DNA from 4 places in the Cypionkella sinensis genome. Region 1 is predicted to be linked to each of the others. Evidence: riboswitches for the same ligand, from Rfam matches in the RefSeq annotation. Region 1 holds a riboswitch; each other region holds the start of a gene.

Region 1 (5,404 bases):
GTGATCGAGGCGGTGGGCGTGGGGGCCGGGTCTTCGGGCGGCGTCGTTGGCGCGCTCAGCCCGCACGTGCCCGAGAACTGGAACGAGAAGAAGGCATTTCAGCTCGACAGCCTGTTGATGGCCGAGGGTTGGTGGCGCGAGGTTGAGGCGGCGTCGGGGTTACGGTCGGGCTATGCGCGGCTGGGGCGGTTGCAACCCTTGGCGGATGAGGCGGCGGTGGCGCTGGCGCTGGCGCGTGGGGCCGAGGCGGCAGAGTTGTGGCGCGGGCAGGCGGCTTGGCGGGTGGTGGCTGCGACGGGAGCGGCGTGGGAGCCTGTTTCGCCCTCGGGCTGGCTGGTCGCCGACGATCTGAGCGCGCGGCTGCATCCCCGGCTGGCCTGTGCGGCGCTGGTTGGGGCGATCAGGGCGGAGGGGGGTGAAGTTATTATGGGCGCGGCCGAGGATGCTGGGCCTGTGGTCTGGGCCACGGGGGCTTCGGGGCTTGCGGAGTTGGGGGCTGATCTGGGGCGCGACATGGGCGGGGCCGAGAAGGGGCAGGCGATCTTGCTGCGCCATGCCGCGCCGGAGTTGCCGCAGCTATTGGTCGCGGGGCTGCATGTGGTGCCGCATGTGGATGGTACGGTGGCGGTGGGGTCGACATCCGAGCGGGACTACCAGGATCTGGGCGTCGATCACCGGGCTGACGATCTGCATGCGCGGGCCGTGGCGGCGCTGCCGGTGTTGGCGGGGGCCGAGGTAGTGGAGCGCTGGGCGGGGCTTCGGCCCAGATCAAAGTCTCGCGCGCCGGTGCTGGGGGCCTGGGCGGGGCGGGCGGGGCATTTCATCGCCAATGGCGGCTTCAAGATCGGGTTCGGGATGGCCCCGAAAGTGGCCGAGGTGATGGTCGATCTGGTGCTGGAGGGGCGCGATGCGGTGCCGGAGGGATTTCGGGTTTAAGGGCGGTCCCGAGTTGGGACCTGAATTGTCTTGTTTGACAACAGGGAGTTGGTTTGTGGCGTTAACGCCTTGTTCAGATTTGGTACAGCAGGCGGGCATCTGCGCGGGTTGACGCCATGTGGCCCGGATCAAGTCCGGAGCGGCTTGGGAGGGGCGCAGATGTTGGGACTGACCGGCTGAGCGGGCTTGAACAACGGGCGTTGCGCTTTGGGCGACTGTGGGAGCCTCCGGCGGGAGTATTTGGGCCAATGTGAAATGCCAAAGGAGAGGCTTTTGGTCATCCTCTGCGCTTAAATATCCCCGCCGGAGGCATCCGCGGCTGCCGCAGGCGGTCACGCTAGCAGGCGCGCGCCCTCAATCCCGCTGATCGTTGCGGTCAGGATTTGGCCCTCGGACTGATCGGTGGCGAAGGCGACTTCGGTGAATTGCTCGGTGCGGCCCAGGCGGGGGCCTTCCAGCAGGATGCGGTGGGTGACGCCTATTTGCGCGGTCAGGTGGCGGGTGAGGGCGGCGTCACCCGCGGCGCGCAGGCGGGCGGCGCGGGATTTGATCTCGGGGCCTTTCACTTGCGGCATCCGCGCCGCGGGGGTGCCTTTGCGCGGGCTGAACGGGAAGACGTGCAGGAAGGTCAGGTTGCAGTCAGTCACCAGTTTCAGGGAGTTTTCGAACATCGCCTCGGTTTCGGTCGGAAAGCCTGCGATGATATCGGCGCCGAAGATCATGTCGGGGCGGAGTTTTTGCGCGTCTTCGCAGAAGCGGATGGCATCATCGCGCAGGTGGCGGCGCTTCATGCGTTTCAGGATCATGTCGTCGCCCGCCTGAAGTGACAGGTGCAGGTGGGGCATCAGGCGGGGCTCAGACGCGATGGCCGCCATCAGGGCATCGTCGGCCTCAATGCTGTCGATGGAGGAAATCCGCAGCCGGGGCAGGTCGGGCACAAGGCGCAGGATACGCATGACCAGATCGCCAAGCCGGGGTTGGGCGGGCAGGTCGGCACCCCATGAGGTGAGGTCAACGCCGGTGAGGACGATCTCGTTAAAGCCCTTGTCCACGAGGCGTTTGATCTGTTCGACCACGACTCCGGCGGGAACCGAGCGGGAATTGCCGCGGCCATAGGGGATGATGCAGAAGGTGCAGCGGTGGTCGCAGCCGTTTTGCACCTGCACATAGGCGCGGTGGCGGCCAAAGCCGTCGATCAGGTGGCCTGCGGTTTCCTTGACCGACATGATGTCATCGACCTGCACCTTTTCGGTGATGCCGATCAGGTCGGGGGCCTTCAGGCTGGCCCAAGTGGAAGCCTGCATTTTCTCGGTGTTGCCGATGACCTTGGTGACCTCGGACATGGCGGCGAAGGTTTCGGGCTCGGTTTGTGCGGCGCATCCGGTGACGATGATCTGTGCGCCGGGGTTTTCGCGGGCGAGTTTGCGGATTTCCTGTTTGGCCTGGCGCACGGCCTCTGCGGTGACGGCGCAGGTGTTGACCACGACAGCACCTTCGACACCTGCGGCGGCGGCGAGTTCCTTCATCGCCTCGGTTTCATAGGCGTTCAGGCGGCAACCGAGGGTGGCGAAGATCGGTGGGGCGGCGTTCATAGCGCGGCCAGAAAGGCGGGGGTCAGGGTGCCGCTGAACACGTGGGCGGTGGGGCCGGTCAGCCAGACGCCGTCGTCGCGCCAATCGACCTGCAGGGTGCCGCCGTCAGCCTCGACCGTCACCGCGCGCCCTGTGAGGCCGCGCAGATGGGCGGCTACGACGGTGGCGCAGGTGCCGGAACCGCAGGCGAGGGTAATGCCTGCGCCACGCTCCCACACCCGCATGCGCAGATGGTCGGGGGCGATGAGATGGGCGAATTCGACATTGGTGCGCTGTGGGAACAGCGGGTGATGTTCGATGCCGGGGCCTTCGGCGGGCAGGTCAACCGCTTCGGCGTCTTTGACGAAGAACACGCAATGTGGGTTGCCCATGCCCACGGCGGCGGGGGTGCCGGGCAGCGGCAGGTTTAAGGTATCGACGGCGTGGGACAGCGGGATCTCGGACCAATCGCGCTGCGGGTGGCCCATGTTCACCGAGACGCGGCCATCGGGCAGGCGTTTGGCATGCAGGGTGCCGCGTTGCGTGGTGAGGCTGAGGGCGTCGCTGCCAAGTTCGTGCATCATGTAATCGGACACGCAGCGGGTGGCGTTGCCGCAGGCCCCGGCGCGGGAGCCGTCGCTGTTCCAGAAATCCAAGGTGAAATCGGTGTCTTGCGAATCGCTGATCTCGGCCAGTTGGTCAAAGCCCGTGCCACGGTGGCGGTCGCCCAAAGCTTGTGCCAGTTTGGCGGTCACGACGGTATCGCGACCGCGTGAGTCGATGATGACAAAGTCGTTTCCGGCTCCGTGCATCTTCATAAAGGCAATCTGGCTTGGTGCTTTGCGGTTTTCCATGGCCCGCATATACGCCGCGCCGCAGCTTTTTGCCAGAGGGCGGCGTTTTGCCCCTTGACCCCATCCGCCCCGCCCCCTAATCAGCGCGGCAGTTGTGGGCCGGTAGCTCAGTTGGTAGAGCAGCTGACTTTTAATCAGCGGGTCATGGGTTCGAGTCCCGTCCGGCTCACCACCACACCTTAAGGCCCGACCGGAAACGGTTGGGCCTTTGGTTTTTCCGGGATCGAAATCAGCAACACTTACCGATGCAGGTCGACGATTCTGCGGGATCAGGCGCGCGGGATGGTCTGAAAAACGTCACGAGTTTTGCGGCTGATTTTCTGCCTGCGAATCGGGCTTCTTGCTTTGGATCGGCGGGGATTTATGGCAAGGTCTTTGATGTATCGGCAGAGGTCGTAAATGATCTATCCCGACATGCGGGGCCGTGATTTATGAGCGTTGTAAGGTGCCATTCGCAAGGATGGAGAATTGGGAAGCCGGTGTAATGCCGGCGCTGCCCCCGCAACGGTGATGAAGTTAAAGGCGTGACAGGAGGCCACTGAGGCGCAAGCTTTGGGAAGGTGTCGCGCTGGGGGTGAAAGTCCCGATTTCGCAGCCCGGAAACCAGCCTTGCCCCGAAAGATCAGCCCAGCCGGATGCGTCCGGTTTGCCAACACAACTGTCCGCGCGGGAGGCGGGGACTCATGAGGTGCCAGATGCTTAATTCAGCCGAAATCCATTCCGAACTGCTTGCCCGCCGCAAGGATTATGCCCTGAGCCATGCGCTTTATTGCGATGACGGGGTTTATGCCGCCGATCTGGAGCAGATCTGGTATCGCGAGTGGCTGTTTGCCGCCCCTGCTGCATCTCTGCCGAAAGCGGGCGCGTTCATGACCATGCAGGTCGGTGCCTATCCGGTGGTGATCACGCGCGGCAACGATGGCATGATCCGGGCGTTTCATAACGTTTGCCGCCATCGCGGCCAGCGGCTGTGCGCCAAAGAAACCGGGTCTTCGCCGAAACTCGTCTGCCCCTATCACCAATGGACCTATGATCTGGACGGCAAGCTGCAATATGCCCGCGACATGCAGGAAGGCTTCAACCCCGCCGAGCATGGCTTGAAGAAGGTGCATTGCGTCGATCTGGGCGGGATGGTTTTTATCTGCCTTGCGCAAGTGCCGCCGCCGATTGCCGAACTGGCCAAGACCATGCCGGGGTTCCTTGCCCCTTCGGGGTTGAAGGATGCCAAGGTGGCGTTCAGCTCGACCATCGTCGAGAATGGCAACTGGAAGCTGGTGATCGAGAATAACCGCGAATGCTATCATTGTGGCGGCTCGCATCCGTCTTTGTGCAGGACGTTCAGCGACAATCCGAAAATCGCGGCGATGAATGGCCCGAATGAGGCCAGCGGCGAGATTCTGGCGCATTGGACCCGGTGTGAGGCTGCAGGCCTGCCGTCGCGCTTCACCCATGACAAAGCGATGCAGTGGCGGTTGGCGCGGGTGCCTTTGTTGAACAACGCCGAAAGCTATACGATGGATACCAAGGCGGCGGTGGCCAAGCGGATGGGCGCGATGCCGTTCAATGATGCGGGCACGCTGTTGTTCTATCACTACCCGAACACTTGGAATCACTTCCTGGGCGATCATGCGATCACCTTCCGGGTGCTGCCGATCTCGGCCACCGAAACGCAGGTTACGACGACTTGGCTGGTGCATAAGGATGCGGTGGAAGGCGTGGATTACGATCTGAACCGGCTGACCGAGGTCTGGATGCACACCAATGACGAAGATCGTCTGGTGGTCGAGGAAAACCAGAAGGGCATTCTTTCACCTGCTTATGAGCCGGGGCCCTATTCGACGTTTCAGGAAGAAGGCGTGATCCAGTTCATTGACTGGTATTGCAACGTGATGACCGAGCGGATGGCGCCGAAGCCCGCCTTGGCGGCGGAGTAGATCATGGCGAAAACGCGTGCCAACTGGACTGCCGAGCCGTGGAACGACAGCCAGATGCTGGAATGTTCAATGGTGGTGCCGGAGAATGACGACACCGCTACCTTTGCCT
Region 2 (5,404 bases), on a different contig from region 1:
GGTTTCGATCAGCCGATAGCCATCGTCAAACAGCCGCGGATCGCCGCGGAACTTGTTGATCAGGAACCCCGCAATCATCGCATTGTCGGCTGGGTCCAGCACCGCCTGCGAGCCGACGATCTGCGCGATCACCCCGCCGCGATCAATGTCGCCGGTCAGGATAACCGGGCAATCGGCGGCTCGGGCAAAGCCCATATTGGCAATGTCACCCGACCGCAAGTTAACCTCAGCCGGACTGCCCGCGCCTTCGACGATCACCAGATCGTGCCGCGATTTCAAACGGTTAAAACTGTCCAGCACCGGGGCCATCAGCTTTGGCTTCAACGCCGCATACTCCCGCGCCTTCACCGTCGCGATGCGCTTGCCCTGCACCACCACTTGGCTACCCGTCTCGGATTCCGGCTTCAGCAGCACCGGGTTCATATCGGTGTGCGGATCAAGCCCGCAGGCCAGCGCCTGCAACGCCTGCGCGCGGCCAATCTCGCCACCGTTGGCCGTCACGGCGGCATTGTTGGACATGTTCTGCGGCTTGAACGGCGCCACCGACAACCCGCGCAACTTTGCCGCGCGGCATAGCCCCGCCACCAGCAGCGATTTGCCGACATTCGACCCCGCGCCCTGTATCATCAGGGCCTTCATGCCTGCCACCGACGCTGCACGCGGATCATGCGGAAGCCTCCGGCGGGAGTATTTTCCGCCAAGATGAAGCCACCGGCTTGGAATTTTTTGCGATGCGTCTGGTCGCTGACAGAGTTGGGCATTGTCGTTCTGCCAACTTCATCTTGGCGAAAATACTCCGGGGGTTTGGGGGCTGGCCCCCAGTCTGATCTGTCAAACTGCGCCACAGCCTTAGAACTCCACCCCCGGCTGCGCCTTGATGCCAGAGCGGAACGGATGCTTGATCAGTGTCATCTCGGTCACAAGATCAGCGGCCTCGATCAGTTCTGGCTTCGCGTTGCGCCCGGTCATCACCACATGCGTCAGCGGCGGTTTCTCAGCGGCAAGGAAGGCCAGCACCTCGGCGATGTCGAGGTAATCGTAGCGCAAAGCGATGTTGATTTCATCCAGCAGCACAAGCCGGTTGCCGGGGTCGCGGATCAACTCCTTGGCCTTTTCCCAGCCCTTTTCCGCCATGGCAATATCGCGGGCGCGATCCTGGGTTTCCCAGGTAAAGCCTTCGCCCATGGCGTGAAATTCGCACAGGTCGGGGAAATGCGTCTCGATGATCCGCCGCTCGCCGGTATCCCATGCGCCTTTGATGAACTGCACCACTGCACAAGGCATTTCATGTGCGATACAGCGCAGAATCATCCCGAACCCGCTGGAGGATTTGCCCTTGCCCGCCCCGGTGTGGACGATCAGCAGCCCTTTATCGCCCGCCTTGCCCGCCATGATCTTATCGCGTGCGGCCTTCTTCTTTGCCATCTTCCGCGCATGGCGGGCGTTTTCGTCGCCCGAAGCGTCGGTATCAGATTCTGCGATCAGGATAGGGTCAGACATGGGGCCATCCGTTGCTTGACATGGCGCGTGGTTCTGCCACAGGTGAACCCAGCGCTGGTTCCTGTCTATGACAGGCCAAGAGGGAATGCGAAAGGGGGCGACCCCAAAAGCTGCCGCCCCCGCGACCGTGACCGGAGAGGTTGCCTGAGGCCACTGGAGCAATCCGGGAAGGCGGGCAGCCGTGGGGGCCAGCCCCCGGATCCGCAAGCCGGGAGACCTGCCAGCGCATGTGACTGAACGGGCGAACGGGGTGTTTCGCAACCAGCAGGTGGCCGCATGGCCGCCCTTCTGGCCATCCCCATCGCCGCTATAGGGTAGGCCGATGAGTGTAACGTTGCATGTCTGCACCACCTGTAAGGCGGGTGAAGTCGTGGAAGACGGACAGCCCGTTGCCGGTGCGAAGCTGCTGGCGGCGTTGCAGGCGGGCGCGGTTCCGGCAGGCTTGCGCATTGTCGGCGTGGAATGTCTGTCGGCCTGCAATTCCGGCGCTGCGGTGGCGTTGTCGGCACCGGGGCGTTGGTCTTATGTTTACGGTCGCCTGACCCCTGCCGATGCGCCCGATATTCTGCTGGGTGCCGCCGCTTATCTGGATGCCCCTGATGGCATCGTGCCGTGGCGTGCGCGCCCGGTGATCTTCCGCAAGCAGAGCCTTGCCCGAATCCCACCGATTATCATTCCCCCTATTCTTACGGCTTTGGAGGCCTGAATGTCTGATCTGTCGAAAATCCCCGTCACTGTGATCACCGGCTTTCTGGGCGCGGGCAAGACCACGCTGATCCGGCATCTGATGCAGAATCCGCAGGGCAAGCGGCTGGCAATCCTCGTCAATGAATTTGGCACCGTCGGCGTGGATGGTGACATTCTGAAATCCTGCGCCGACGACAATTGCCCGGTGGAAAACATCGTCGAGCTTGCCAATGGCTGCATCTGCTGCACCGTGGCCGATGATTTCATCCCGACGATCGAGGCTTTGATGGCGCTGCCGCAGCGGCCAGATCACATCATCATCGAAACCTCGGGTCTGGCCTTGCCGAAGCCGCTGTTGAAGGCCTTCGACTGGCCCGCTATCCGCTCGAAAATCACCGTCGATGGCGTGATCGCCTTGGCCGATGCCGAAGCAGTTGCGGCGGGTCGCTTCGCGCCGGATGTGGCGGCGGTGGATGCGCAGCGCGCAGCCGATGAGTCCATCGACCATGAAACGCCTTTGTCCGAGGTGTTCGAGGATCAACTCGCCTGCGCCGACATCGTGTTGATGAGCAAGGCCGATCTGGCGGGTGAGGCTGGCTTGGCCGCCGCGCGCGCCGTGATCGTGGCGGAAAGCCCGCGTCCTATCCCGATTCTGGCGATGTCCGAAGGCATCATTGATCCGGCGTTGATCCTTGGCCTGAACGCGAAGGCAGAGGATGATCTGGCGGCACGCCCCTCGCATCACGATGGTCATGATGACCACGAGCATGATGATTTCGACACCGTGGTGATTGATCTGCCGGAAATCAGCGATGTCGATGCTTTGGTGGCGGCCATCCAGCGCCTCGCCGATGAACAGCATATCCTGCGGGTGAAGGGCTATGTGGCGGTCGCAGGCAAGCCGATGCGGCTGCTGGTGCAGGCAGTGGGCGCGCGGGTGCGGCATCAGTTTGACCGGCCTTGGGGGGCGTCCCCGCGCAAGGGGCAGCTTGTGGTGATTGCCGAGCATCACCATGTCGATCTGGCAGCGATCCGCGCGGTGCTGGGGGCCTGAGCCATGCATGTCGTCTTCCGCGAAAGCCATGGGCTGGAGGATACGCAAACCCCGTTCGATCTGGGTCAGACCCCGGCCGAACTGGTGGTGTTGTCGTTTTCCGACAGTGACCTTGGCGCTTTCGCGGCGGGATGGCACCGCGCAAATCAATCAGGGGCTGGGGGGAAGCTGCCGACGCTGCGCTTGGCCAATCTGGTGGCGCTGCAGCATCCGATGTCGGTGGACACCTATGTGCAGCAGACCCTCGTGGGGGTCAAAGGTATCCTCGTGCGCCTGATCGGCGGCGAGAATTACTGGCCCTACGGCCTGATGCAGTTGCAGGATCTGGCGCGGCGGCAGGGTATCGCCTTGGCGGTGTTGCCCGCTGACGGGCGTGAGGATGCGGCACTCGACGCCCATTCCACCTTGCCGATCAGCACCTTGCGGCGGCTGTCCACGCTCTGCGATGCGGGCGGGGCGGTGGCGGCGCAGGCGGCTTTGGCGCAGCTTGCCTTGGCGGCGGGGCTTTATGCGGGGCCGGTGCTGGGCGACAAACGGGTGCCCGATTGTGGCTGGTATGACCCTGACCGCGGCGTGATTGCGCAGCCCGAGGTGGCAGACCCGGCGGTGGCGGTGACGTTCTATCGCTCGTACGTGACATCGGCCGATACTGCCCCCGTTGATGCGCTGATCCGCGAATTTCGCGCGCAGGGCTTGGCGGCTTACGGCTTGTTCGCCCCGTCTTTGAAGGCACCGGGGGCGGGGGATTTCCTGCGCGGCGCGCTGGCGCATCTGGCCCCGGTGGCGGTGGTCAATGCCACCGCTTTTTCTGCGCGCGGTGCCGATGGGGCGACGCCGCTGGACGATGCCGGTTGCCCGGTGTTTCAGGTAGCTTTGTCGACCGCCCGCCGCCGCGACTGGGCGGGGTCCGAGCGCGGTTTGTCGCCCGCAGATCTCGCGATGCATGTGGTCTTGCCCGAGGTGGACGGGCGGATTTTCGCGGGCGTGATCAGCTTCAAATCGCCGGGGAAACGCGACCCCGATCTGCAATTCTCCCGCTTTGCCCACCGCGCCGATCCGGGCCGCGTGCAGGCGACGGTAGCAAGGGTGCTGGGCTGGCTGCGCTTGGCGCAAACCCATGCCAGCGCGCGTAAACTGGCGGTGATCCTCTCGACCTATCCCGGTCGCCCCGATCAGATCGCCCATGCCGTTGGCCTTGATGCCTTGGCCTCAACCGAGGCACTGACGGCTGCTTTGGCCGCGCAAGGCTACGCCATTCCGGCAACGCAGGGCCTTGCCACCGCCCTGACGCGCCAGACGCTGACCTGGCCGCTGGATGCCTACAAAACCGCGCTGGCCACGCTGCCCGAGGCTCTGCAAACCGCACTGCACGCCGCTTGGGGCGCCCCCGAAACCGACCCCGCGGTGCAAGACGGCCAGTTACACTTTGCGGCAACTCAGGCAGGCAACGCCCTGATCGCGCTGCAACCCGAACGCGGCACCGTGGATCAACGCGAGGCCGATTATCACGACCTCGCCCGCACCCCGCGCCACGCTTACGTCGCGTTTTACCTGTGGCTCCGCGCGCAACGCCTGCACGCGCTGCTGCATATCGGCGCGCATGGCACGCTGGAATGGCTGCCGGGCAAATCGGTGGCGCTGTCCGCCACCTGCTGGCCCGAGGTGCTGACAGCCGACCTGCCGGTGATCTACCCGTTCATCGTCAACGATCCGGGCGAGGCCGCGCAGGCCAAACGCCGCATTGGCGCCGTGACTCTCGGCCATGTCCCGCCACCACTGGCGCAATCCGCCACCCCCGAAAACCTGCTCCGCCTTGAACGTCTGTTGGATGAATACTCCACCGCCGACGGCCTCGACCCATCGCGGCGCAACCGCCTGATCGCAACGATCCGCGAAGAGGCGCAAGCCTCGGGCGTTGAGGCGGACCTTGGCCTTGACGCCAGCGCCAGCCCTGCCGAGGCGATCACCCGGATTGACCGCTTCGTCTGCGACATCAAGGAAAGCCAGTTCGGCGACGGCCTGCACATCTACGGCCAAGCGCCGGGCGAAACCGAAGGTCTGCTCGCCGCCCTTTCAGGCCGCAGGGTGGCGGCAGGCCCATCCGGCAGCCCATGGCGCGGGCGCACTGATGTGCTGCCCACCGGGCGCAACCTGTTCTCGGTC
Region 3 (5,404 bases), on a different contig from region 1:
CTTACTGCGCCGCAAAGCCCGCGACCAGCTTTTCCACCGCTTTGATATTGCGCGGGCCGGGCGTAGCCTCGACATATTCCAGCACCACGAAGCGGTTGTTCTTCACCGCGTCGATGTTGGCAAAAGCCGGGTTGCCCTTCATGAAGGCGATTTTCTGCTCGGCCGTGACATCGCCATAGTTGACGATGACGATCACTTGCGGGTTACGCTCGACCACAGGCTCCCACGCGACGGTGGCCCAGCTTTTGTCCAGATCATCCATGATGTTGACGCCACCTGCGGCCTCAATCAGGGCGGTGGGCATGGCGTATTTGCCGGCGGTAAACGGCGTGTCTTCGCCGCTGTCATAGACGAACACGCGCAGGGGGTTGCTGTGATCAACGCCCTTGGTAGCCTCGGCCAGTTGCGCCTTGTAACCTTCGACCAGCGCCTTTGCCTTGTCTTCGACGCCAAAGATCAGGCCAAGGTTCAGCAGGTCGTTATACATGTCATCCATGCTGCTTTTCGCCTTGGGGCCGACGAAGATGCAGCTTTCGGTCAGCTCGTAGGTCTTGATGCCCAAAGGCTCCAGCGTCTCAGGGGTGACTTCGCCGCCAACCTTCATGCCATAGTTCCACCCGCCAAAGAAGAAATCGGCATCCGCCCCGGCAAGAACTTCCTTGCTGGGATATTTCGCGGAAAGCTCGGGCAGTTCGGCCACGCCTTCGCGCATTTCGGGATCAAGCGTTTTCCAGCCGGAAATGCCAGTGTAGCCGACCATGTGATCACGCAGGCCCAGCACCAGCATCATCTCGGTCAGGTTCACATCGTTGGAAATCGCAGCCTTCGGGGCGGCGTCAAAGGTGACATCGCGGTTGCAGCTTTTCACCGTGACGGGAAAGGCGGCAGCCGAGGTTGCAGAGAGCAACAGGGCGATCAGAGCGTATTTCATGGTTTTTCCTACAGATGAAAAGAGAAGCGCGGCGCGGGGCCAGAGCGGTCCACGCGGGCGGTGACATTGAAGGCGGTGGCGATGTGATGCTCGGACAGCGCCAGATCAGGGGGGCCATCCGACAGCACCCGGCCATCGGCCAGAACCAGCACGCGGTCGGCAAACTGCGCGGCCAGGGTCAGGTCGTGCAGGGTGCAGATCACCGTCAGGCCAAGGCCGCGCAGCAGCGCCAGCAGTTCAAGCTGGTGGCGGATATCCAGATGGTTGGTCGGCTCATCCAGAATCAGCACGCGCGGTTCCTGCGCCAGCGCACGGGCGACCATGACACGTTGCTTCTCGCCGCCCGACAGCGTGCCAAACGGCATATCGGCAAAGCGCGCCAGATCCAGCCGCTCCAAGGCCGCGCTGACGACCTCGGTGTCGCGCAGCGCCGCACTGGCAAAGCCTGCCCGATGCGGCAGACGGCCCAGCGCCACGATCTGCCGTGCGGTCAGGGCAAAGTCGGTCGGCTGTTCTTGCAGCACCGCTGCCACGGTGCGGGCAGTTTCGCGCGCCGTATGCAGCCAAAGATCGCGACCCATCAGGCTGACCGTGCCACTGCGGGGGGGCACATAGCGATAAAGCAGACGCAGAAGCGAGGATTTCCCCGCCCCGTTTGCACCGCAGATCGCCATCACCTCGCCCTCGGCCATGGCAAAGCTGATGTCGGTCAAGATATCGGGGCGGCGCGGCGGCCCCCAACACAGATTGCGCGCTTCCAGAATAGGTCCGGTCATTGCAACTGACCCTCGGCGGTAACGATCAGCGCGGCGGGAATACGGGCGAGCGTCGATGTCGCGAGTTTGCCGGGACGATCAGCGGCGCGGCACCAGCCATCGTCAAGCCGTTGATAAAGCGTGGCAAAATCGACCAGCGCGTCAATATCGGCGTCCGGGTCGATATCGCCGAACAGCCAGGTGGCCTTGCCCGTCGCGCGCCAAGCCACGGTGCAGGGCCGATCACAGCCCGCCATGCAGGCGGTGCCGGAAATCTCGAAATCCTCCCCCAGCCCTTTGGCCTCGCTGACCGCCAGACGCAGCTTTTCCAACAGCGCAAGGCCGGGGAAACACGGGCTGTCCTTGTGCCGACAGGTTTGGCAGACCAGAATTTGATGGCGTTTTGCGCTCTGCCGCATGGCAGGGTCTTGGGCCTGCGCAGGCCCTTGCAGTTCAATCATAGCATCCTTCCCCAGGCACCCCGCCCGGATGATTGTTTCGGCTATGATGGCAGGTCTCCTGACTCGCGGGTCGTGGCTGGCCTGCGCCTTCCCACCCCTTTGGGGCAGTGGACTTTGCAGGTTCGCTCACCGCTTACAGTTGCGGGGGCAGTCACGGATTTGGCGGCTTTTGCCTACACCACACCGTATTCCCTTTTCATCCGGCGCGACTTTGCGTCTGCCGAAACCATCGCGGGCATGAAGCGGGATTTGCCCGCCGCTGTCAATGCGAACAGCGACAGGCGGCGGCGCTTTTGCGCCTTAGGCGATATCCATCCATGCCCCAGCCTTGGATGAGGCGTGAATGGTTTCGACCAATTTTTGAATCCGCAGACCCTTGCGAAAGTTGAACGGCTCGGGCGCTTTGCCTGCGATGGCATTGATGTAGCCTGCGACCTCGATTGCCTTCAGGTCGTTGAAGCCAATCTGATGGCCTGCGGCGACGCAGAACAGACCATAGGGTGCATGATCTGGCCCGGCCTCGATGCGGCGAAAGCCTTGGCGGCCTTTGGCGTCAGTAGTGCTGAAGTAATTAAGGACGTTGAAATGTTCCTGGCTGAAGGCCAGTGCACCCTTGGTGCCATAGACCTCAAAATCGTGCTGCATCTTGCGGCCTGTGGCGATCCAGTTGCCCTCGATGCTGCCCGTGGCGCCGTTTTCAAAGCGCAGAAAGGCGCGGCCCACGTCATCCACCATCACCGCCTTGCGACCGCCGCGGCCATCCGGGCGCTCGGCGATCATGGTCACAACATCGCCCATCACGCGGCTGATCGGGCCGCAGAGAAACTCGGCGGTGGCAAGCGCGTGGCTGCCGATATCGGCCAAAGCGCCGCCGCCTGCGGGGTCGTGGCGGAAGGTGTAGGGACCGTTGGCGTCGGCCATGTAATCTTCGGCATGCAGGCCTCGATAGCCGCGAATCTCACCCAATTCGCCCGCCGCAATCATTTCCCGCGCCAGTGCCAGCATCGGGTTGCACAGATAGTTGAAGCCGACTTGGGTTTTCACCCCCGCTGCTTCGGCGGCCAGCGTCATCTCCAGCGCATCCGCCGCCATCGGCGCAAGCGGCTTTTCGCAATACACATGCTTTCCGGCTGCGATGGCTGCCAGCGACATTTCCTTGTGCAAGGCGTTGGGCGCGGTGATCGACACGAGATCAACCGCAGGGTCCGCCATGATCGTGCGCCAGTCGGCGGTAGCATGGGCAAAGCCAAGCGTCACACGCGCGCGCTCAGCGGCATCCGGGGTGATGTCGGCGATAGTGTGCAGCTCCAGATCGAACGGCAGTTCAAACACCCGCGGGGCAGAGGTGAAACCAAACACATGCGCCTTGCCCATAAAGCCGGTGCCAATCAGACCAATGCGAAGTTTTGGTTTGCTCATATCGGGGGTCCTTCGCTGCGAAACTGGGTGAATTTGGCCTTAGAATCGCGCCCTGCGCCGGTCAAGCGCCGCATATTTTGGTGGGGCGGAACCTCGTCAAAAGTCATCAGGCTGGGCGCGCTGCGCGCGGACCAGATCCACAAAGGCCCGTAAAGGTGTCGGCATGAACCGGCTGGAGAAATACAACTGCGGCCCGTCAAACTGTGGCCACCAGTCTTGCAGCACGGGCACCAGCGCGCCGCTGTCCAGATGTGGCTGCAACCAGTTCTGAAAGGTGAAAATCAGGCCGTGCCCGGCGATGGCCAGATCAATCGCTGCAGCCGCCGCCACAGTGCCAAGGGTTAGCCGCGCCGCTGGATCTAGCGCAATCACCTCAGCGCCGCGTTGAAACGTCCAGTCAGTCAGCGCGCCGCTGGCAAAGCGCATGCGGATGCAATTATGGGCAACAAGGTCATTTGGGTGCAGCGGCGTGCCGCGACGCGCTAGATAGGATGGTGCTGCGACCAAGGCCGCGTGTTGCAGCCGTGGCCCAATCGGTACGGCGATCATGTCTTGCGCTAGATGCTCGCCATAGCGGATGCCCGCGTCGCAATCGGCGGCGGTGACATCGACAAGCCGGTCATCCACCACCACCTCAACCCGGACATCGGGGTAGCGCGCCATGAACTGATCCAGCAAGGGGGGCAGAATATCCACCATCACCGCCCCCGGCACGTTCAGCTTTAAGCGCCCGCGCACTTGACCCGGCGCGCTTTGCACATCGTTCAGCGCGGCGCGCGTTTCAGCCAAAAGCGGCGCGATCCGGGCGGCCAGATTGCGCCCGGCCTCGGTTGGCATCACCGAGCGGGTGGTGCGGGTCAGCAGGGGCGCGCCGATGCTGGTCTCGAGCCGGGTGATGGTTTCGCTGACGGTCGAGGCCGAAAGCCCCAAACGGCGCGCGGCGGTGCGAAATCCCCCGGCCTCGGTCACGGCAAGGAAGATCTGCAGATCATCTAATGAGGCTGTATTGTTCGACATACCGAACAACCTATTCGGATCTGGCCGGATTATCAATTTCTGCCGAACGGATATTTTGGCTAGATCAACAGGAGCATCACCATGACCCAACCCGCCGCCGCCGCCGGACGTTTCACCTTTCCCGGCACCGACCTTTCCGTGAACCGCATCGGCTATGGCGCGATGCAATTGGCGGGGCCGCATGTTTTTGGCCCTGTCGCCGACCCAGATGAGGCCCGCGCTGTCCTGCGCGAGGCATTGGCTTTGGGTATCGATCATATCGACACCAGTGATTTCTATGGGCCTTATGTGACCAATGATCTGATCCGTCAGGCCTTGTTCCCCTATGCCGCCAATCTGGTTCTGGTGACAAAGATCGGGGCATGGCGGGATGACGAAGGCGGCTGGATACTGGAGCGCAGCGCTGATTTTCTGCGAAAATCGGTCGAGGATAATCTAACCCGGCTGGGGCTTGATCAGATGGCGATTGTCAATTTGCGCATGGGCGGGCCGGAGGATGACATCGCAGCGCCGATGCAGGTGATGCGACAGATGCAGCAAGATGGCTTGATCGCCCATATTGGTGTCAGCACGGTCGATGCGGCCCAGCTTGCGATTGCCCGCGATATCGCGCCAATCGTTTGCGTGCAAAATCATTACAATCTGGTCCACCGTACCGATGACGCGATGATTGATGCGTTGGCTGACGATGGCATCGCCTATGTGCCCTACTTCCCACTGGGTGGCTTTAGCCCCTTGCAAAGCGATGAGCTAAAGCAGGTGGCCGAGGGTCTGGGGCAATCGGTGCAATCGGTGGCACTGGCCTGGCTGTTGCAGCGCAG
Region 4 (5,404 bases), on a different contig from region 1:
TATATTCTCTATTCACACTTCCTTAACCACCCCTCCCCCACCCTCACCCTTGCATTTCCCCTTAATGTATGCACATAAATGTGGGACTGGGACGAACCAAAGCGCCAAGCCAAGGACGACAGGTATCTTGCATTGGCGATTGGTGGGCGAATTTGATAACCATACGCGTGGTAGGCTGAGTTTACCCCACCGCGGTAGAACCTTAACAAACCCTTAAAACCACACCTCTAAGTCATTGATATAAAACAAACAAAAAAGGTCCCGAGTTGGGACCGGCCAAATCCTAGCCCCGCCGCAGCAGATAGATGTCCATGATCCAGCCATGCCGCGCCCGCTCGGCTGCCCGCAGGGCCACGATCTGCGCGCCCACTTCGGCCAGCGGCCCCTCGACGATGACCTGCTCGGCCATCCCCACATACCCCCCCCACCAGATATGCAGCCCTGCCGGGTCCAGCGCCTGAAACGAACACTCCCCGTCCAGCATCACCACCGCCGTATCGACGCCCAAAGGGAACCCCTCATCCCGCAGCCTTCGCCCGGTTGTCACCACAAAGGGCGCGCCGATCTCATTCAGGGCGATGCCATGCGCGGCTGTCAGGGCATGAATAGACGTCACCCCCGGCACCACCTGCACCCGATCCGGTGCCAGCCGTGCCGCGATCCGCAGGGTGGAATCGTACAGGCTAGGGTCGCCCCAGACCAGCAGCGCCACTTGGGCAGCATCCCCCATCGCCGCCTTCCAGACGCCTGCAATCCGGTCGTGCCAATCCTCTACCCGGGCCTTGTAATCAAGGATGGTCTCATCCCGCACCGGCAGGTCGAACTCGACGATCCGGGTGGCGGGGTTGGTCAGGACATCGCGGCAGATCGCAAGGCGCAGTTCGGCCAGATCTGCCTTGCCCTCGCCCTTGCGGGGGATCAGGATCAGATCGGCAGCATTGATCGCCTTGATCGCTTGCAGGGTCAGATGATCCGGGTTGCCGGTGCCGATACCGATCAAGGTCAGGTCAAACATCGCAGCCCCCCAAAGCAAACGCGCCGACCCCAAGGACCGGCGCGTTGATCTCTAAAGCCTTCTGAGCCGCGCGACCAGAGCCATCGCGGCCAGTTGAACGCCCTTAGGCCGTGTGCAGGCGCGGGGTGGTCAGGCTGGAGGCGCGGCCCAGTTTTGCCAGCGCCAGCACGCCCAGGTCGACCACAGGCTCGATCAGGATGACCAGCATATACGAGAAGCCAAAGCTGCCGATGGCCGCCAGATTGGCCGCGCCGAAGCCTTGGCCGTAGACCGCCCAGAACGCCACCCATGCCACGATGCCGCCCTGATAGGCGGTCGACAGCATCAGGGCCTGACGGTATTGCAGATCGACATAGGCCATTTTGGTCGGGATCACTTTGGTGGCCAGTGCTTGCAGCGCGAACAGCGGCACCAGCAGGGTGGTCAAGTTCATGCCATACTGCGGCACGTCTTGCGGGGCGAAGAACAGGCCTTGGATCAGCAGGCCCATCATCAGGCCAAGGGCCGCAGGGGCGGCGCCAAACACCAGAAACAGGGTCGAGCCAAGGATGAGATGCACCTCGGAGACGCCAATCGGGAAATGCGGCAGCACTTCGAAGAACACGAAAACCAGCACCGTGCAAAGCGCCACGCGTGCCGACAGGGACACCAGCCCGCGCTGCTTCAGATCGTCAAACGCCAGTTTGCCCGCATAGGCGGCAGCGGTGGCGGCGGTGGCATAGGACAACGCCAGTTTGGCCTCGGATACGAGGCCCGGTTCGATATGCATGTTACTCTCCATCCCGTCACACCCGACGGTTTTTTGCGTTTCTTTGCAGGGCCGGTCTCCTGGCTCGCGGGTCGATGCGGGCTTCCGCCTTCCCAGCCTTGCGGCCAGTGGCATATTGGAAGCACGCTCTCCGCATACAGTCGCGGGGGCGGCTGGGGCTTGGGGTGCCGATTGGTCCACCCTTTCCCCATTCTCGTTTCAGTCCAGACGCTTTGCGTTTTCAGGACACCTTGCATGTTCACTTGGCACTGCAGCTTGGGTTTGCGCAAGCAGAAATGCGTCTTTTCGCGACCGTTGCACGACATGGGGCGCGGTCAGGGCCCGTGCCATGCGCAAGCATGAGCCATCTGGGGCAAGATGCCCCTTCCCCGCTGGGAATGACTTGTGGTCTTCAGCGGATTTTCCACGAAATACCACAATATGTTGTGGTGGCACGCCAAAATCGGGACCGTTTCGGTTAAGGTGCGGCCCCAGGGTCGTCGGCATTCTGGCCCGCAAAATCGGCCAAGGGGCCGTAGAAGATCAGCGCCGGATGTGGGCTTTGGGCGTCTTGCAAATGCGCGACGAGGCTTTCAACCGTGTGGCGGGTGATCTGTTGATCGGGGGTCGAGACGGCCTCGGCCAGCAGCGCGGGCGTCTCGGCGGGCAGGCCGTGGGCGATCAGTTTGGCGGCCAAGGCGGCGAAGGTGCGCCGGCCCATATATACCACCGTGGTCGCCATCGGATCGGCCAGAGCGGCCATGTTGGTCGTCTCGGGCAGGCCGCCGGTGACATCGGCCCCGGTGATGAACTGCACGCGGCGCGCGGTCAGGCGGCGGGTCAGCGGGATGCCGTAGGCTGCGGCAGCGGCAGAGGCCGAGGTGACACCCGGAATGATTTCGTAAGGGATGCCAGCGGCTTGCAGGGCCACGATCTCTTCTTCCAGCCGCCCGAACATGCCGCTGTCGCCGGATTTCAACCGCACCACCTTTTGCCCGGCCAAAGCGTGATCGACCAGCAGACGGCTGACATGATCTTGCTTGGGCGAGGGTCGCCCTGCCCGCTTGCCCACCGCGATCAGATCGGCTTGCGGCGCATGGCCAAGGATCGGCCCCGAGGACAGATCATCAAACAGCACCACCTCGGCGGCGGCCAAGCGCTGCACGGCCTTCACCGTCAGCAACTCCGGGTCGCCGGGGCCAGAGGATACAAAAGATACAAAACCGCTCATGTCGCCTCTGCGATCAGATGAAAGAAGGTGCCAGAGGACTGACCACCACCCGGTTGCACCCGCATGGAGCCGGTTTCAGGCACTGCTGTATCGGTGGCATCGCGGACTTCTGCAAGGGGGGCATCGGGTTGTGCTGCGATGGTGGCATAGTGAAACTCGTGGCCGCGCAGGCGCGCGCCCGCGCCATGGCCCGCAAAGGGCGCATGGGTGGCGGCGATGCGGTAGCCCAGATGCATCCGGCGCTTGGCAAAGCTGGTCTCGAGGCCCAGAAGGCCCGCCATTTCGTGGCGCAGACCCTGCGCGTCGATCAGGCCCGCGCCCATCGCCATATAGCCACCGCATTCGCCATGCACGGGTTTGGTTTCGGCAAAGGCGCGCAGTTTGGCGCGGAAATTCTGTGCCGCGGCGAGTTTGCCTGCGTGCAATTCCGGGTAGCCGCCGGGCAGCCAGCAGGCCTGCGCCGTGGGATCGGGGCCTTCGTCGGCGAGGGGGGAGAATGGCAGGATCGTGGCCCCTGCGGCGCGCCAACCGGCGAGAAGGTGCGGATAGACAAAGGAAAACGCCGCATCGCGCGCCAAGGCGATACGCCCTGCCGGGGGGGTGATAGACAGGGGCTGCTGGGTGGGAAGGCTGCCACGGGCGGCGGCGCGCAGGGCGGCAAGGTCGAGATGTTCAGCGATGAAGGCGCCAGCCTCGGCCAGCAGGGCTTGCAGGTGTGGCTGTTCTTCGGCTTGGACCAGCCCTAAATGGCGTTCGGGCAGTGCGATGCTGGCGCGGCGCGGCAAGGCGCCCAGCACCGGAATGCCTGCGGCTTGCATCCCTACGCGCACCAAGGCTTCGTGGCGGGGTGAGGCGACGCGGTTCAAGACCACGCCCGCAAAGGGCATCTCGGGGCGCATGGCGCGAAAGCCCATCGCGACGGCAGCGGCAGATTGGGCTTGGCCCGAGACATCCAGCACCAGAACCACCGGCCAGCCCATCATCTGCGCGACATCAGCGCTGGCCCCGGTGCCGAAAGCGCCTGGTTTGGCCACGCCATCGAACAGGCCCATCGAGCCTTCGGCAAGGATCAGATCGGCGTCTGCGGCGACCGAGGTCAGCCCGGTGATGCGATCAGGCGTCATCGCCCAACTGTCCAGATTGACCGAGGCGCGGCCCGATGCTGCGGCGTGGAAGGCCGGGTCGATGTAGTCAGGGCCGGATTTGAACGGCTGCACGGTGATGCCCCGCGCGCGAAATGCCGCGAGCAGGCCCAGCATCAGCGTGGTCTTGCCGGTGCCCGAGGCGGGGGCCGATATGAGCAGGCCCGGAACTTTAAGGAGGGGGGGGATCATGTGGCGTCCGGGAAGCGCGGCTCGGTGCCGACGGGACGGAAGCGGCGGTCGTAGTCGCCGGCGTAAAGGCGGCTTTCCTCAAAGCCTTCGGCGGCGAGGGCGGGGCCGACGAGGATCAGCGCCGTGCGCTCCATCTCCGCGCCGATGGCGGTTTGCAGCGTGGCAAGGGTGGCGCGCACGATCCGCTCATCGGGCCATGTGGCGCGCCAGACCACGGCGACGGGGCAGTCGGGGCCGTAGTGGGGGGTGAGGTCTTTGACAACGTCTGCCAGCACATGCACCGACAGATGGATGGCCAGCGTGGCACCCGTGGCTGCAAAGGCGGGCAGGTTTTCACGCGCAGGCATGGCGGTGGCGCGGCCCGAGGTGCGGGTAAGGACCACCGATTGCGCAAGGCCCGGCAGGGTCAGTTCGGTGGCCAAGGCGGCGGCAGCGGCGGCGAAGGAGGGCACGCCGGGGGTGACGTCATAGGGGATATTCAGCGCGCGCAGGCGGCGGAGTTGCTCGCCCATCGCCGACCAGATCGACAGATCGCCGGAATGGAGGCGGGCCACATCTTGCCCTGCGGCATGGGCGGCGCTGATCTCGGCCATGATCTCGTCCAGCGACAGCGGGGCGGTGTTGACGATGCGCGCGCCGGGGGGGCAATGGGCGAGCAGGGCTTGGGGGACCAGCGATCCGGCATACAGGCAGACCGGGCTGGCGGCGATCAGATCGCGGCCGCGCAGGGTGATCAGATCGGGCGCACCGGGGCCTGCGCCGATGAAATGGACGGTCATGGGATGCTCCTTTCGGCAAGGGCTGCGGTGGCGCAGCCGTCTTGCGAGGTGACACGCGGCCCGAGCAGCCGCGCGCGGGGGCCAGCGGCGGCGAGTGCTGCGGCTTCGGCAAGGCTGCCGGTGCCGTAGCGGGCTTGCACGCGGGGCGATTGGGTGAGGGTGGGTTGATTTGTCAGCTTGGCCAAGGGGATGGCGTGCAGGGGCAGCGCCAGATCGGCAGCAAGGGCGCGCAGGACAGGGGCGTCGGCCTTGTCGGCAGCGGTGGCCAAGGCCCGCGGATGGCCGCCTGCCCGCGCC

What was found. Region 1 has a riboswitch for cobalamin ahead of ACFOGH_RS18310 (aromatic ring-hydroxylating oxygenase subunit alpha). Riboswitches for the same ligand answer to the same signal wherever they lie in the genome.
Region 2: it holds a riboswitch for cobalamin, as region 1 does, so the genes downstream of both, ACFOGH_RS09280 (DUF1636 family protein) here and ACFOGH_RS18310 (aromatic ring-hydroxylating oxygenase subunit alpha) in region 1, are expected to answer to the same signal.
Region 3: it holds a riboswitch for cobalamin, as region 1 does, so the genes downstream of both, ACFOGH_RS15095 (DUF1636 family protein) here and ACFOGH_RS18310 (aromatic ring-hydroxylating oxygenase subunit alpha) in region 1, are expected to answer to the same signal.
Region 4: it holds a riboswitch for cobalamin, as region 1 does, so the genes downstream of both, ACFOGH_RS09215 (energy-coupling factor ABC transporter permease) here and ACFOGH_RS18310 (aromatic ring-hydroxylating oxygenase subunit alpha) in region 1, are expected to answer to the same signal.

The regions. Positions count from the first base shown of each region.
Region 1 is NZ_JBHRTO010000002.1:660,541-665,944, reverse strand. It holds gene ACFOGH_RS18330 (NAD(P)/FAD-dependent oxidoreductase) at 1-936, shown strand, start outside; gene mtaB (tRNA (N(6)-L-threonylcarbamoyladenosine(37)-C(2))-methylthiotransferase MtaB) at 1,269-2,528, opposite strand; gene dapF (diaminopimelate epimerase) at 2,525-3,361, opposite strand; tRNA gene ACFOGH_RS18315 (tRNA-Lys) at 3,458-3,533, shown strand; cobalamin riboswitch at 3,788-3,987, shown strand; gene ACFOGH_RS18310 (aromatic ring-hydroxylating oxygenase subunit alpha) at 4,057-5,295, shown strand; gene ACFOGH_RS18305 (2Fe-2S iron-sulfur cluster-binding protein) at 5,299-5,404, shown strand, end outside.
Region 2 is NZ_JBHRTO010000001.1:1,862,032-1,867,435, reverse strand. It holds gene ACFOGH_RS09290 (cobyric acid synthase) at 1-639, opposite strand, end outside; gene cobO (cob(I)yrinic acid a,c-diamide adenosyltransferase) at 850-1,500, opposite strand; cobalamin riboswitch at 1,539-1,739, shown strand; gene ACFOGH_RS09280 (DUF1636 family protein) at 1,823-2,206, shown strand; gene cobW (cobalamin biosynthesis protein CobW) at 2,207-3,241, shown strand; gene cobN (cobaltochelatase subunit CobN) at 3,245-5,404, shown strand, end outside.
Region 3 is NZ_JBHRTO010000001.1:3,048,207-3,053,610, forward strand. It holds gene ACFOGH_RS15085 (ABC transporter substrate-binding protein) at 2-931, opposite strand; gene ACFOGH_RS15090 (ABC transporter ATP-binding protein) at 940-1,707, opposite strand; gene ACFOGH_RS15095 (DUF1636 family protein) at 1,704-2,147, opposite strand; cobalamin riboswitch at 2,179-2,393, opposite strand; gene ACFOGH_RS15100 (Gfo/Idh/MocA family protein) at 2,448-3,566, opposite strand; gene ACFOGH_RS15105 (LysR family transcriptional regulator) at 3,663-4,583, opposite strand; gene ACFOGH_RS15110 (oxidoreductase) at 4,665-5,404, shown strand, end outside.
Region 4 is NZ_JBHRTO010000001.1:1,850,348-1,855,751, forward strand. It holds gene cobF (precorrin-6A synthase (deacetylating)) at 284-1,015, opposite strand; gene ACFOGH_RS09215 (energy-coupling factor ABC transporter permease) at 1,119-1,784, opposite strand; cobalamin riboswitch at 1,817-2,032, opposite strand; gene cobA (uroporphyrinogen-III C-methyltransferase) at 2,242-2,994, opposite strand; gene ACFOGH_RS09225 (cobyrinate a,c-diamide synthase) at 2,991-4,328, opposite strand; gene cobM (precorrin-4 C(11)-methyltransferase) at 4,325-5,107, opposite strand; gene ACFOGH_RS09235 (cobalamin biosynthesis protein) at 5,104-5,404, opposite strand, start outside.